Regions from separate parts of the Ruegeria sp. BF10 genome, predicted to be linked through region 2. Evidence: riboswitches for the same ligand, from Rfam matches in the RefSeq annotation. Region 2 holds a riboswitch; each other region holds the start of a gene.

Region 1 (3,721 bases), on a different contig from region 2:
CCAATTGGACCATATCAGTTGATCTCCGGGTGCATCGCCTTCGCCATCTTCTCGATCGCCTCGATATTTGCCGGACCGGGCGTCAGTTCCTCGTAACGCAGGCCAATCCAGCGCTCGTTCTTTACCGCGTCCGTTTGTGACATTACCGGGTGATCCTTGAGGAACTGGAAAGTGTCCTCTGCGCCGTTGCCGGACTGATAGTCGAGCAGCACCAGAAATTCCGGGTTAGCCGCGGCGACGGCCTCCCACGACGTGCGACCCCAGCTGGTATCCAGATCATGCGTCACGTTCTCGCCACCCGCGGCTGCGATCATTGCATCGGGAATGGCGAACTTGCCGGCGGTAAACGGAGCATCGGCCGGCCCGTCCAGCAGGAACACGCGGGGCTTTGCCAGATCGGCTGTTTTTGCTTCGATGGCGGACAGTTGGTCCTTCCAGCGGGCAACCAGCGCCTCGGCCTTGTCCTCGACCTGCATGACCGTGCCCAGACGCAGAACGTCATCAAACAACAGGTTCATGCTGGCCTCGGGGCGATCCTTGTCCAGATGCACGCAGCTTTCCGACAGAATCATGGTCTTGATACCAAAGGGTTCCAGCGTGTCGGGCGTGACGTCACCGCCGGGTTTCATGCCATAGTACCAACCGGCAAAAAACAGATCGGGTTCGACGGCCACAAGGTTTTCAATGGTCGGGTATTTGGGGGCAAGCTCTGGGATATCGCCACGCTGAGCATCAAAATCAGGGCTTGTTTTGTACCAGCCGGTAATTCCGGTAAGCCCCACGATCTTGTCCTGAAGGCCGAGCGCAAAGGCCATATCCGTCATGTTCATGTCATGCACGACCAGACGTTCCGGCGCCGAGTCAAAAGCCAGCGGTTCGCCGCAATTGTCCACGGTGACGCCCTCTGCTGCCGCGCCACCTGCCAAGCCAGCGAAGACGACCACCGGCCAGAGTTTCTGCATCATATGTAAGCTCCTGTTATTATGACAATTTCCGTTTTCGGATATCCAGTGCGGGGATCATGCGGCCTTCGTGCTGAAAGCACAGATAATCCACGCCGAATGTCTCACGTACCCGGTCTGGGGTCAGAACTTCGCCAACAGGCCCGAACCCTGTCAGACGCGTGGCTTTCATCAACGCCACATGGCTGGCGAATTCCGGGATCATGACCAGATCATGGACGATCATGACGACCGTTACCCCCAGATCAGCGACCAGAGACAGCATGTGCCCCTTGGCATCGGGGTCCAGATGGTTGGTTGGCTCGTCCAGAAACAGCAACGACGGATTCTGGGCCAGCGCGCGCGCGATATGTGCGCGCTGACGTTCTCCGCCCGACAGTTGACCCATCGTTTTGTTGGCAAAATGCGACAGTTCGGTCGTCGTCAGCACCCGTTCAAGATCAGCCTTGTGCTGAGCCACCGAACGTTCGCCCTGAATCGGGATTTGTCCCAGCGCAACGTAGTCTTGCAGGCGCATCCGTCCGTCGGGCATTTCCTGCTGTCCGACCACAGCAATGGAGCGGGCGCGTTGGCGGGCGGACAGGGTACGAAGGCTTTGGCCTTCTATCCAAACATCACCCAAGGCAATCCGTTCAATCCCGCACAGCAGTTTCAACAGAGTGGTCTTACCGGCGCCGTTCGGCCCGGCAATTGCCAGAATTGATCCTTCTTCCAGACGAAAGGATACATCCTGCAACAGGATATCACCATTGAGCGCGTAGTACTCCAGATCCTCGGCAACCAGAAAGCTCATGATGTCCCCCGGGTTGGCAAAGCGGGTATTCGCGACAGGGTCTTTGCGAAAAGGGCAGGGGGGCGGTCCGAAGCGCTGGTCCAGCCATCGTCGCTGTCGCCAAACTGGGTCGCGAATTCGACCAGGGCATCCAGGTCGTGTGATGTCTTAATGTCGCCGAACAGGTACTGCGCTTTGCCTGCGGCCTGAAATCCGACGGTCATGGCCCGCTCACAACCTGCCATGCAGGCCACCATTCGGGTTTCAAAACCGTCAGGCAACTGAGCATCCAGCGCGTCTTGCGCAGCCTCGGCAGGCATCGTCCCCTGACATGTTGAACAGATCAGAACGTAGTGATCAGAATAGCAGGTCATTGCCGTCTCCGTCGTTTGCCAGATGCAGACAGAGGGCACATACCCAGATATTACGCAAACGCGCCATCAAGCCTCCTTCGGGGACGCCCCGCCCCGGGTTGGTTACCATGCGATGGCAGGTCTCCTGACTTGCGGGTCAAGGCTCGGCCCACCTTCCCAACCCATACGGGTCAGTGGTGAAGTGGCGTCGCTCTCCGCTTACAGTTGCGGGGGCAGTCACGGACTTGGCACATTCCAGCGCCGCACCGTGTTCCCATTTTCATCCCTTACGGAACCATCCCGCTCAGCTAGTCCGGCTATGCCAGACTTGTCAAGCGGCAGGCGAAAGGGTGGTGGATGGAATTGCAACAGTTGAGCCAGCGATCCTGCTGCGCCAGCCCGGACCGAACGGTGTCAATAGTCTGATACAAGAAGAAAATCCGGATCGGTATCTTCCTCGACCTTCGAAAACCGTGGGATCGGCTCTTCGAACACATTGTCCGTACGGTCGTCATTCACGGTCGATACCTCGCCAATAAGGCAATCGCCGCGCTCGGCCCAGAAAGCGTGCCAGATGCCGGGCATCAAAGTTACGCTTTGGCCCGGCTTCAGCCGCAAGTGTTCTCCGGGTTGCAAGGTTACAGGGCAGGCATCGCTTGGGACCGTCACCGGATTGTCGCGGTCGACGCCACCGTTTGGATCCGACGCATGAATTTCCAGAACGAGGTCGCCGCCGCCCCGGTTTATGATGTCTTCTGCCTTGACGATATGCCGGTGCATCGGAGAAAGCTGATTGTCTTTCGAGATCAGTAGTTTTTCCGCATAGAGCATCCCGCGCCCGGATTTCAGATCCTTCGCCTCGCCATTGCGCAGAGTGAACAGAAACAGTCCAAGTTCGTCGAAACGGCCTTGTGCGTAATCGGTTATGTCCCATCCCAGCCCGCGGCCGCGGATCGTTTCCGCCAGAGGGCTGCGCATTTTCTCGGGCGACCAATCCGCAAAGGGTGGCAACACGGCACCGAAGGACTGAATGAATGCTTGTGCCTGGGTCTTGATACGGTTGATTTCGGATCGTTTCATCATGCCATCCCGCAGGTCAAAGCTCGTGCGCCCAGGGGGGTTCCGCCCCGGCTCGGGAAACGGTCACGGCCGCCACGTCAGCGCCCAGCTCCATGGCTGCTTGCAGGCTTTCAGCCGTCAATCCGCGCAGACCTGATTTGGTCAGATGCCCTGCACGGCTGAGACCGGTCAGGACGCCGGCGTTGAACGTGTCACCTGCGCCGATCGTGTCGACCACTTCAACGGGCTTCACAGGAACCGAGACTTCGGAACCATCCGCCAGATAGCCGTGCGCCCCGTCGCTGCCACGCGTGAAGATGACAACGGAAGGACCCGCCTGCAACAGCACAGACGCCTTCGCGGCTTCGGATTCAGCGCCCGGAATGATCCAGTCCAGGTCCTCGTCTGAAACCTTGACGATATCCGCTTGTGAGATCATGCGGTTCAAACGCGCTCTGAACCGGGTTTGATCCTTGATGAAACCCGGGCGGATATTCGGATCCAGCATCACCGCCCGGTCGGAACCGTGGCGGTCCAGGAGGGCGGCATAAGCATCTGCGCAAGGTTCACACGCA
Region 2 (3,721 bases):
GGACCCGTTCCTGACGGTTCTGGCGATCAACGCGCTGGACCCGGCAGAGGTTGAAAAGGTTCTGTCCTGGTGCCCCAAAAGCCAGACCGGAGCGCTGGTTGGCTCGTCGGGCGTTGGCAAGACGACGCTTGCCAATACCATGACCGGTCAGGATCTCGCCACCTCGGACATTCGCGAGGATGACGCGCGGGGCCGGCACACGACGACCGCTCGGGCACTGCACCGGATGCGCAACGGCGGCTGGTTGATCGATACACCCGGTATGCGCGCGTTGCGCCTGCTGGACGCTCAGGACGGGATCGACGACGTTTTCTCGGACCTTGCCGCGTTGAGCCGGGACTGCCGTTTTTCGGATTGCCAGCACAGCTCCGAGCCCGGATGTGCCGTGCAAAAGGCGATCAGCCACGGCACGCTTGACCCGGCTCGATTGGACCGGTGGCGCAAGCTTCGGCGCGAAGATCAGCGCAACTCAGAAACTGTCGCGCAGTCCCGGGCGCGGGACAAAGCGTTCGGCAAGATGGTCCGTGGCGTCATGAAGGAAAAGAAGCTTCGTAACCGGTGATGGCAGGACGGTGCCCGGCCCGTCCTGCGCCGCGTCTGGTCAGGCGATCAGTCGCGGCCAAACCGCTGCGTTGCGCCGGGCAAATGCTCCGATATGTCCAACCTCAGGCAACCCGAAATCGGCGGGGCTCAGCAGGTGACGGTTGGCATCGGGGCCGTAAAGGTCCGCAAGCCGCCAAACCGCTTCCGGCGGCACCATCTGGTCGTCCTCGAAGGTGAACAAATCCACGGGCGTTCCAGAATCCTTCCACTGCGCCGCAGGTAACTCATGCCCGATTTCAGGCACATAATTCAAAGGCGCGGTACACCATTTGCGCCACTGCCAATAGACCGATGCCGGCAGGTCCGAGCCAAACCCGATCGCCTTTCCGGGAAGGTAGCCAAGGGCTCGGGCCAAAAGCGGAGCATGGCCGTACCAGAACAACCCCGCCAAACCCCGATAGGGCCACGGATGGTCGCTCAGGGTCACAAGCCCCGAACACACACAGATCATCCGGTCAATCAGATCGATATCCGGTTGCACAGGCCCCAACATCGCGCCGACGGAATGGCCGATGGTCCAGTGTTTCGCATTCGGGTATCGCCGACGCATTTCCGCCCGTGCCGCGGGCATGTCGATCAAGGCCCAATCCGCCATGGTCGCACGCGAGTCTTTCAGGCGGCCGGTCAAGGAATGCCCATAATCCCGATAGTCATAGGTCAGGCAGGCCATACCCTTCTCAGCGGCAAGCCATCGTGCGAAATGACGGTAATAATCACGCGGCACACCCGTTGCACTGTTCAGCACGACGACGATTTCGGGCGAAGTCAGCGGGCTATACAACCGGGCAGACAGTGTTTTCTGCCCGGAAGGAAAGCGAAACTCCTCGGTCAATACCGTTTGCTCTGTATCCAACATGATCTCTGGCTTTTCGCTTGGTAAATCCGGTTTCCGAACCTCGACACCCTCGACACTATGCATGAACCTACATCGTATCCAGCATGACCAAGCGTCCGGCCAAAAGATCGGCTTGACTCGATGCGTGCTCAAACGCTAGCGGTTGTGTGATGGTTTCCGGCCTCCACAAGGGGTCGGGATGAAAAGGGAACACGGTGCGGTAATGTCTGGTCATGCAGGCAACAACCAAATCCGCGACTGCCCCCGCAACTGTAAGCGGTAAGCGATGCCAAAACACCACTGGCCCGAAAGGCTGGGAAGGTCGGCAAAGCGATGACCCGCAAGTCAGGAGACCTGCCATCGGAAACGAAACCGAAACTCGGACGGGGTGTCCGGGCAGGTCCTGACGGCATCACGCTGTCCCACCTGTCCCAAATATCCTGTCCACCACGCGCGGAGGGCGCAGGATGATCTGGAAGACAAAAACGCATGAATTCAGTGCAACAGTATGTCAGCGGACGGGCAAAACCTGCCCCGCTTTGGCGCGGCTGGCGCGCTCGATATCCGAAGCCATGACCCAGGCGACCTCGGCCACAAGTGATGATTTCGAGATTGAGGGCAGCAGCGAGCTGTCACATTGCACCGACGGATGTCACGCAGTTTTCAGGGCGCAATCAGACAGCATTCGTGTCTTTTGCGGCACGCAGCCCGAAGCCGCAATTGAGCCCCTGAACCTCTATGCCGAATTGGTCTTCGGAAACACGGTCAGTGCGATGCCATCCGGCGTCGTGCAAACCCCACCCTGCGCGATGATCGAAGTTTCCACGATCCGGCCGCGAAAACCTGTTTGCGCGCCCGCGCAGATTTCAATCTGAGTCCAGACTGACCTGTGCCTGCGCACGCTGCGAGGCCCAGGCCAGTTGCGCATCCGTTTCGACGGCGCAGGGGCGCACCGCCCGCAATCGTTCCAGCGCTGTGTCCGCGCGTTCGCCGCATTCAATCATCAGCCGCAGAACAACCATACCTGACCTGCCACAGCCCCCACGGCAATGCACCAAAACGCGACCTCCTCCTGACAGCGCGTGTCGGGCTGCGGCGCTGACGGACGGCCACGCGTCATCAATCGCCTGTGTCGGCGCTCCGAAATCTTCGATCGGCAGGTGAACCCATCTGCTGGCGCGGCTTTGAATGTCGCTGCCGAAATCCTTCGCCCCATCCTGAAGCATCTCGACATCCGTTGTCATGGATACAACAAGCCCCGGCTGCCAGCCTGCGATCATATCCAGATCGCTGAAATAATCCCCGCCACGTCCGGGCATCGAGGTCAGTGCAAGCGTTCCGCCACCGACTTGCAGGGCGTAGATCACCAACTGCGACATGAAACGTGTCCTCCCCAAAGAACTCTTTACAAAATGAGTCATTAAATCTGCTAACGCAGTTTAGTGCGAAAGCGACTCGTTTCTAAAACAAAAATCATCACACCACGCTGTGGACGCGGGCAACGGTGGCCACTACGCTGTGCCCAAGCCCCGAATCCCAACGAGAAGACATGACAGACAGCTCCAGCCCCGCCTATCAGGTTCTCGCCCGCAAATATCGCCCGGAAACCTTTGCCGATCTGGTGGGTCAGGATGCCATGGTGCGCACCCTGAAAAACGCGTTCGCGGCCGATCGGATCGCGCAGGCCTTCATCATGACTGGCATTCGTGGCACCGGCAAAACCACGACCGCAAGGATCATCGCCAAGGGCATGAATTGCATCGGTCCGGACGGAACCGGCGGCCCCACAACCGAACCCTGCGGTCAGTGCGAACATTGTGTCGCCATCATGGAAGGCCGCCATGTCGACGTGATGGAGATGGACGCCGCCAGCCGCACAGGCGTCAACGATATCCGCGAGATCATCGACAGCGTGCGCTATCGCGCTGCCAGCGCGCGTTACAAGATTTATATCATCGACGAGGTCCACATGCTCTCGACCAGCGCCTTCAACGCGCTGCTCAAGACGTTGGAAGAACCGCCCGCGCATGTGAAGTTCATCTTCGCGACCACTGAAATCCGCAAAGTGCCTGTCACTGTGCTGTCCCGCTGCCAGCGCTTCGACCTGCGCCGGATTGAACCCGAAGACATGATTGGCCTTCTGCGCAAGATCGCCGAATCGGAAAACGCCCGGATCGCCGAAGACGCGCTGGCGCTGATCACCCGAGCAGCGGAAGGATCGGCCCGGGACGCGACCTCGTTGCTGGATCAGGCGATTTCGCACGGGGCTGGCGAGACGACCGC
Region 3 (3,721 bases), on a different contig from region 2:
GCGTTCCGCCTCGGCCCAGGCTTTGCGGCGCGAGGTGGCGAGAGCGACCTGAAACACCGGCACTCCTGCCGCGTCCAGAGGCGATGTTCCCGACGCGCCTTTGCCCGAAAATGAAGTGGCGTTGACAATGGCGGATGGGTTCAGCGCAACAACCTGGTCCCGCAACCAGTCGGCGGCTACAGGCGCCTTGAGCGACGGGGCAAACAGGCCCACCGCCTCGAACCCACGGGCGCGCAGGCTGCGGATCAGGGCCGCGATCGGGGCGGTGTCCGCCGAGGTCAGGTAAGCGCGGTAGAAGGTGACAAGGATGCGTTTGGCGTTACCTTCGAACGCGGTTTCCACCGGGATTACGCCCCGATCCGGACACCACGCGCCACATTCGGGCAAGGTCTTGGCGCCCATCACCGGCCCGGCATAAAGCCCCGCCGCCAGCGCCATCTGCGCCAGCGCCGCCTGTGCCGCGACCTCGCCGCCGGTATCGCACAGATGCGCCAGCCGCCGCAGGGTGGAAACGGGCAGGGTGGAATAGTCGTCCAGCCGCGTGTCCTCGCGCCCGTCGGCGGGTAGCACCGCCAGCGCGATGCCTTTGGCCTGTGCCAGCGCCAGCACCTGCTGCAACCCGTAGGACCAGTAGGGAACCCCGCCGATCAGACGGATCAGAATGCCCTTGGCGCCCTCCAACGTCTGTTCGACATAGGTATCGACCGACAGGGGGTGTTTCAGCGCCGTCAGGTTGGCCAGCCGCAACGAGGGCATCCGCCCCTCGGGCCCGCCACCACGATGCCAGCCCGCCGCGAAAGCACCCAGGTCGCTGTCCGAAAAGGACAGCACCACCAGATCCGCCGGGCTCTGGCCCAGATCGGTCGGGGTCTCGGTTTCCTCGAGCCCGTGGCTTTCGCGGAAGACGATGTGCATGGGTCTTACTCGGCAGCCTCACGCACACCCACGAGGATTTCGCGGATTTCCGCTTCTTTGATATCGTCATGCTCGGCGATGACGACCAGACGCGAACGGCGTTCTTCGCCGGGTTCCCACGGACGGTCATACTGGTGCCGTACCCGTGCACCGACCGCCTGAACCAGCAGGCGCATGGGTTTGCCCTGAACGGCAGCATACCCTTTGACCCGCAGGATGTTCAGCTCATTCGCCAGACGCTCGATATTGGCCACCAGTTGGGTCGGATCGGCTTGCTCGGGCAACTCGACGATGATGCTTTCGAAATCGTCATGCTCGTGATCATGGTGGCCGTCGTGATGCGAGGGCCGGGCGTCCATGTCATCCTCGGCGGCGGCTTCCAGACCCAACACGACGCGAACGTCCACGGCACCTTCGGCCACTTCGACCACGGGCAGGGGGCGCGGCGCCACGGCGGCGATGATCTCGCGCGCCTTCGCCACGCCTTCGGGGCCGGCGAGGTCGGGCTTGGTCAGCAGGATGATGTCGGCGCACGAGATCTGATCCTCGAACACTTCGGACAGGGGCGTTTCGTGGTCGATCGAGTCATCGGCCATGCGCTGGGCGTCCACCGCTTCGACATTGGGCGCGAAACGACCGGCGGCCACGGCCTCGGCATCGGCCAGAGCAATAACGCCGTCCACGGTGATCTTGGAACGGATATCGGGCCAGTCGAACGCCTTGAGCAACGGTTTGGGAAGCGCCAGTCCCGAGGTTTCGATCAGGATGTGATCCGGTCGCGGCTCCAGCGCCATCAGGGCCTCGATGGTGGGAATGAAGTCATCTGCCACGGTGCAGCAGATGCAGCCATTGGCCAGTTCCATGATGTTTTCCGCCGGGCAATCCGGGATGGCGCAGGATTTCAGGATGTCGCCATCGACGCCCACATCGCCGAACTCGTTGACCACGACAGCAAGGCGCTTGCCCTGCGGGTTCTGCATCAGGTGACGCACCAAAGTGGTTTTGCCCGAGCCGAGAAAGCCGGTGATCACTGTGACGGGGAGTTTTTCGAGGTTCGACATGTCAGGCTCCAATCGGGGGAATGCGCGAGGCACAGTTCTTGCGAAAATGTTCGGGGCGTTCGCGCCATTTCACCAAGCCATCTTCAGTGGCCAGATACTTGGTCGCACCGTCGACAATGACGTCGACATGATCTGTTTCGCTCAGGTTTTCGTACACGAAGGTCCAACGGCCCGGCCCGCCGCGCAATACGATCGAACAGCCTTGATCGCAGTTTGAAAGGCATTCAACGGCTTTCAGGGTGACACCGTCGGGCAGGTCCGCCTGTTCCAGGGCCTTGTGCAACAAAGCGCCCGGGCGTTGCGCGTCATCTTCGACAGGCAGGCCGCGACGGCAGGTGGTACAGACCAGCAACTCGACTGGTGTGGTCTCGGTCATGTCTCTCATCCCCCCAAATCCTCTTCGCGGGGGACGGGGTTTCATGCGGGCCACGATTGGTCACGGACCCGACACCGGAACACCCCGCCCGGTTTCAACTTCGGTTGTTGGCAGGTCTCCCGGCTTGCGGATGCCAGAGGCGGGCCTCTGTCGGATGTCCCGCCTTCCCGGCCTTTGGGCCAGTGGCATTGGGCATCCTCTCCGTTCACGGTCGCGGGGGCGGCTGCGTTTGGCGGCATGACCGTTGACGCATTCCCTTTTCATCGGCTGTCACCGACACCAACGAAAGGGACATGCGGCACCGCTGGCCTGCTTGTCAAGCGAGTCGCGCGCAACAATGATGCAGAGGAGTAGAAAGCGACCTGTGGGCGTCGATGGGCGGCATGTCGTGCGGGGTTCAGCCTGAGATGGGCCCAGAGACCAACGGTATCTCTGCCAGGGTCGTACACTGTGGTGAGCGGGTGGCTCAAGGGAACCTGTCCCGATGATGGGAAAAGACCACCGAATACCCCGGATCCTCTCGCGCTAATAAATGACGTTGATCATGAGCAGCGAGACGACCAGAAACAGCACAGTCATGATCCCTCCGGACCGCACGAAATCCATCACCTTGTATCCTGCCGGCCCCATGATCAAGGCATTTACCTGATGGGTTGGGATGATGAAGCTGTTCGATGTTGAAATGGCGACGGTCAGGGCAAAGACGGCCGGATTCCCGCCAGCCGCTATCGCAATCGATACCGCCAGAGGCACCAGCAGAACCGTGGCCCCCACATTTGACATGACCAAAGAAAAGGCCGTCGCCAGAATGGCGATGCCGGTTTGCAGCGACCATAGCGGCCAGCCGTCCAGAATTATCATGATCTGCTGGGCGATCCACGCAGCGGTGCCTGTGTTCTGTACGGCTTGTCCCAACGGTATGAGGCAGGCGAGCAGGAAAACGGTGTTCCAGCCGACCGCGCGGTATGCCTCATCCACGCTGAGCACACGGGTCAACATCATGCCCACCGCTCCGGTAAGAAGGCAGAGCGAAAGTCGGACATCCGTGAACAGGATCAACGACAGCGAAATGGCGAAAAATGCCAGGGCCCAGCCGACTTTTTGCGGCCTCAGCTCGTCCTGTGGAAAGTCCGTTGTCACAACGACGAAATCCGGATCTCGTTTGATCCGCATCAGGTTGTCCCATCTGGTATGCGCCACGAGCATGTCGCCCGCCTGAAACTTTTCGAGCCCGATCTGAGTGGATTCGTGATCCTCGGTCTCGACATGGCTCAGCGTCTCTTCGCCGCGGTGAATGGCCAGCAGCGACATCCCGTAGGTCTTGCGAAACAAAAGCTCGCGGGGGCATTTGCCGATCAGCTTGCTGTCG
Region 4 (3,721 bases), on a different contig from region 2:
TGTCATGGCATCATCAGAAATTTTCACTTTTGCTGGAACCATAACGCCCCAGTGTGCGTTTGGTTCCCGAGTTTAGTGAAAAAAATGAGGAAAACATAGATGACCGAGCTGACCGGAGTTTCCGTCGCAGATCAAATTGGCCCGCTCTTGCCGTTTCTGCGCCGTTATGCCCGTGCCCTCACCGGTTCACAGGACAGTGGCGACGCCTACGCCGCAGCATCGCTTGAGGCGATATTGGCAGATCCCGCCCAGTTCGATGCCGATCTCGCGCCGCGGGTCGCGTTGTTTCGTGTTTTTCACGGTATATGGTCAACGTCGGGAATGCCCGTTGACGCTGATGGCGGCAGTTTTGACATCCAATCGCGCGCCCACGCCCAGCTGGCACGCCTGACGCCGAACACGCGCGAGGCCTTGCTGCTACGGACGGTCGAAGAGTTCTCGGTCAGCGATATCGCCGCAATTATGCAGATAGAACCCGCCGAGGCTCAGAAGCTGATCGATATCGCCTACGAGGAAATGGCTCGCCACACTTCTGGCCGCATTTTGATCATCGAAGACGAAGCAATCATCGCGATGGATCTTGAGACGATGGTGGCCGACCTGGGCCACCAGGTCATCGGGGTCGCACGCACCGAGACCGCCGCCATTGACCTGGCCAAGCGCGAGCCGTTCGACCTGATCCTGTCGGACATTCAGCTGGCGGACAAATCTAGCGGAATCGATGCGGTGAACCGCATCATTGCCCAGCACGGCGATTGCCCCGTCATTTTCATCACCGCATTCCCCGAGCGCCTTCTGACAGGCAAAGGCCCCGAACCCGCCTTTCTGATTTCCAAACCCTACACCGAAGAACAGGTCAAATCGGCCGTCAGCCAGGCCATGTTCTTTGCCTCTAGCGCCGTGATCGAGGTCTGACCCGGCAGGACCGCGCTGCAAGAAAAAACTCAGGCGATGAAACACGAGGAACACCATGGAAAACGAGATTGCACAGACCGCAGAGAACGTGACGAACACCGTTTGGGCCGAACTGTCGCAAGTTCTGAATACCGAGCTGTATGACGGGAAATCGCTGAGCGACCTGCTGACGCTCGAGGCCCTTCTTGGCCTTGTCGCGAACACGATCGCCGCGCTGATCCTGTTGGTGCTTGGGCTTGTGATTTCAAGATATGTCAGCCGGAAGATCCGGGGCGTCGGTGAAAAATCGGAACGCCTGGACGATACGTTGTTCAACTTTCTTGGCAATCTGGCGCGCTATACGATCCTGGCGTTTACCGGGCTGTTCATTCTGAACACGTTCGGGGTGCAGACGACGTCGATCATCGCGCTGATCGGTGCCGCCGGTTTGGCCATTGGTCTTGCGTTGCAAGGCACATTGTCCAACGTTGCAGCCGGCGTGATGATCATCCTGTTCCGGCCGCTCAAGATCGGCGATTTCGTCGACGTGAATGGGGTGCTCGGAACTGTAAAAGATATCACCCTGAACTACACCGAAATTGCGGATATGGGGAACGTCAAGGTTATCGTTCCCAACGCCGAGGTGTGGGGAAACACCATCAAGAACTATTCCGTCTACGAGACCCGTCGTGCCGAGTGGACGTTTGGCGTTGGATACGGCGTCAACTTGGCGGAGGCCGAGCGCGTCATTCGCGAGACGATCATGTCGGACGCCCGTTCGCTGGCTGACCCCGAACCGTTCATCCAGGTGAACAATCTTGGCAGCAGCAGCGTCGATTTTCTTGTCCGCGTCTGGTGCAAGTCTTCGGACTACTTCCAATACCAGGCAGACATGAAGCGCAAAGTCAAAGAGGCGTTGGACGAAGCGGATATCAATATTCCGTTTCCGACCCGCACTCTGTTGATTGAAGGCGAAAAGACTCAGCGAGAAAAAGCGATCGCGGCAGAGTAACCTTGACTGTTGACCCCAGATGCCTGAAGCCAGCACTCTTCAGACAAAATTAGGGGTTTGAGCAACGGAGGTGCGGTCATCGGGCTGGGTCGCTAAAATGATTGCCGCGACTGAAACGCCAAAATGAGTTGGCCTGATCCTCTCCCAATGAAGTGGTCCGCCATTATGCTTGGGAAAACCGAAGATCAGCATGGCAACGAAGAGACACAAGCCAGAGGAGATTGTCACGAATAGTAATCCTTGGGCTAGAACCTGAGCGGCAGTACCTGTCTTGGTAGGCCCAGCGCTGGTCAATATGATCCTACTCAGTCATTTCACGCTCAGACTCCGGCTGGCTCGAAGCTCAAACATGCAATTAAGTCCACTTGGCATCCCAGGGCAGGCAAAGGGTCGTGCCAACCTTCTTACCTATCTCGATGCCTGTCTGGTCGAAGCGACGCATGAACTCAGCGCCCGACTCGTCTTGTCTCCGTTGCAAAGTGACAGCTTCCTCTGAATCCGAAACGCTCACTATGGCACGATGAACGTCCTCTTTTAGATTGGGGGGGCAGCCGTTTTCGGTCGAAATCGGGCTCCCGTGCTTGTCAAAGAACTCGCCCGGAGTGACGACGACTTTGAACTGGTTTCCTGCGTCCTTTTCCGGTTTTTCCACCCTGCTTGTGTGACGTCAGCGCCAATGGGACAGTTTAAGTCGATTTGATAAGAGAGGGTTTCTGGCACATCGTACCCACCAAGGAGTGGAGATGAGACAGAAACCCGGAACACGCAAGAGCCACGGCGAGAAGGTTGTCAATGACATCCGCCGTGCCACACGCAAACAGTATTCGGCCGAAGAGAAGACCAGGATCGTGCTGGACGGCCTCAAGGGCGAGGACCACGTCCGAAACCCGTGCCCCCACCGCCACCCGCGGTTTGACATATCTGCAAGGCTGGTTTCCGGACTTGAAAGGGGCTTGCACCCGGTTGCGACACCTTCCCGGGATCCTCGTCCCAGTGGTTGATTGTCGAACCTGACCTTCCTTACCGTTGCGGGGGCAGTGCCGGAATTCCACCGGCTTCCCAATTCTCCGCTGCCTGAGAATCAAACAGCGGCACCTCACGATGGCAGCGTACTTTTTACCCGCTTGGGCGCTGAAATGCTGGCGGCATTTCCGGTTTCAAAACAGACATGGAAACATTCCGGCAAAGTGGACAGCACCGGGATCACGGTCCTTGGCTGAGGGGCGTGGCAGGCCCGCAAGCACGGCGTTCTGCGGGTCCAATGGCCTTGCGGTGTATGCGGCCACGTCTGACATCCACGCCGTCAAACTGACCCCCAACCGCGACGGCGACGGCCTGGTCGCTGTGATCAGAAACGAAACGTTGCGCGTCGCCTGACCTTGGCTGGGAAAGAGAGTGTCAGGCCAAAGGAAAGCGGTTTGCAGCAATGCCCGTTTGGGTGACGTTGATCCGTGCGGGATGGTGCTGGCTTGCCATGAGGCAGGTAAAGACGGCGAATATCCGTCATGCGAGAGTTGCCAGCCCATCCTGTCAACGGATGGTAGAAAACCTCATTTTGTCCATAAAAAATTGTCTTTTTTCGGAAAAACCATTACGTTTTCCGACAATGGTGGAAAACACCGGAGGCAGTAAGAGAGCAGATGCCAAAACCGAAAACAGGTGTTTTGCGGGCAAGGGTTCCTGCGCGCCTCATGGGAAAACGGGATGGTCTGTTTTTCCTCTGGGGGCAGATAGAACGCGCGCGTTTGAAAATCGAATGCGGCGAACGCGCCGAGGGCGCAGCCTCGGACGGGCCAAGGGCGAACACGGCCGGAG

The links. Region 2 has a riboswitch for cobalamin ahead of ACR0DJ_RS19530 (hypothetical protein). Riboswitches for the same ligand answer to the same signal wherever they lie in the genome.
Region 1: linked by a shared signal. The riboswitch ahead of ACR0DJ_RS10850 (DUF1636 family protein) and the one ahead of ACR0DJ_RS19530 (hypothetical protein) in region 2 are both predicted to bind cobalamin.
Region 3: linked by a shared signal. The riboswitch ahead of ACR0DJ_RS09525 (DUF1636 family protein) and the one ahead of ACR0DJ_RS19530 (hypothetical protein) in region 2 are both predicted to bind cobalamin.
Region 4: linked by a shared signal. The riboswitch ahead of ACR0DJ_RS17090 (hypothetical protein) and the one ahead of ACR0DJ_RS19530 (hypothetical protein) in region 2 are both predicted to bind cobalamin.

What each region holds. Positions count from the first base shown of each region.
Region 1 is NZ_JBQFTR010000002.1:232,539-236,259, reverse strand. Features, by position in the region: gene ACR0DJ_RS10865 (FecCD family ABC transporter permease) at 1-13, opposite strand, end outside; gene ACR0DJ_RS10860 (ABC transporter substrate-binding protein) at 15-965, opposite strand; gene ACR0DJ_RS10855 (ABC transporter ATP-binding protein) at 982-1,755, opposite strand; gene ACR0DJ_RS10850 (DUF1636 family protein) at 1,752-2,108, opposite strand; cobalamin riboswitch at 2,206-2,402, opposite strand; gene ACR0DJ_RS10845 (D-lyxose/D-mannose family sugar isomerase) at 2,502-3,167, opposite strand; gene ACR0DJ_RS10840 (carbohydrate kinase family protein) at 3,184-3,721, opposite strand, start outside.
Region 2 is NZ_JBQFTR010000009.1:8,742-12,462, reverse strand. Features, by position in the region: gene rsgA (ribosome small subunit-dependent GTPase A) at 1-562, shown strand, start outside; gene ACR0DJ_RS19535 (alpha/beta hydrolase family protein) at 602-1,522, opposite strand; cobalamin riboswitch at 1,593-1,814, shown strand; gene ACR0DJ_RS19530 (hypothetical protein) at 1,906-2,313, shown strand; gene ACR0DJ_RS19525 (protein-tyrosine phosphatase family protein) at 2,305-2,817, opposite strand; gene ACR0DJ_RS19520 (DNA polymerase III subunit gamma/tau) at 2,988-3,721, shown strand, end outside.
Region 3 is NZ_JBQFTR010000001.1:1,889,572-1,893,292, reverse strand. Features, by position in the region: gene cobN (cobaltochelatase subunit CobN) at 1-915, opposite strand, end outside; gene cobW (cobalamin biosynthesis protein CobW) at 921-1,976, opposite strand; gene ACR0DJ_RS09525 (DUF1636 family protein) at 1,978-2,352, opposite strand; cobalamin riboswitch at 2,445-2,651, opposite strand; gene ACR0DJ_RS09520 (SLC13 family permease) at 2,878-3,721, opposite strand, start outside.
Region 4 is NZ_JBQFTR010000005.1:48,240-51,960, forward strand. Features, by position in the region: gene ACR0DJ_RS17075 (NepR family anti-sigma factor) at 1-6, opposite strand, end outside; gene ACR0DJ_RS17080 (response regulator) at 100-915, shown strand; gene ACR0DJ_RS17085 (mechanosensitive ion channel family protein) at 971-1,906, shown strand; gene ACR0DJ_RS17090 (hypothetical protein) at 2,262-2,558, opposite strand; partial or broken gene ACR0DJ_RS17095 (IS3 family transposase) at 2,650-2,799, shown strand; cobalamin riboswitch at 2,817-3,020, opposite strand; gene ACR0DJ_RS17100 (hypothetical protein) at 3,064-3,432, opposite strand; gene ACR0DJ_RS17105 (hypothetical protein) at 3,547-3,721, shown strand, end outside.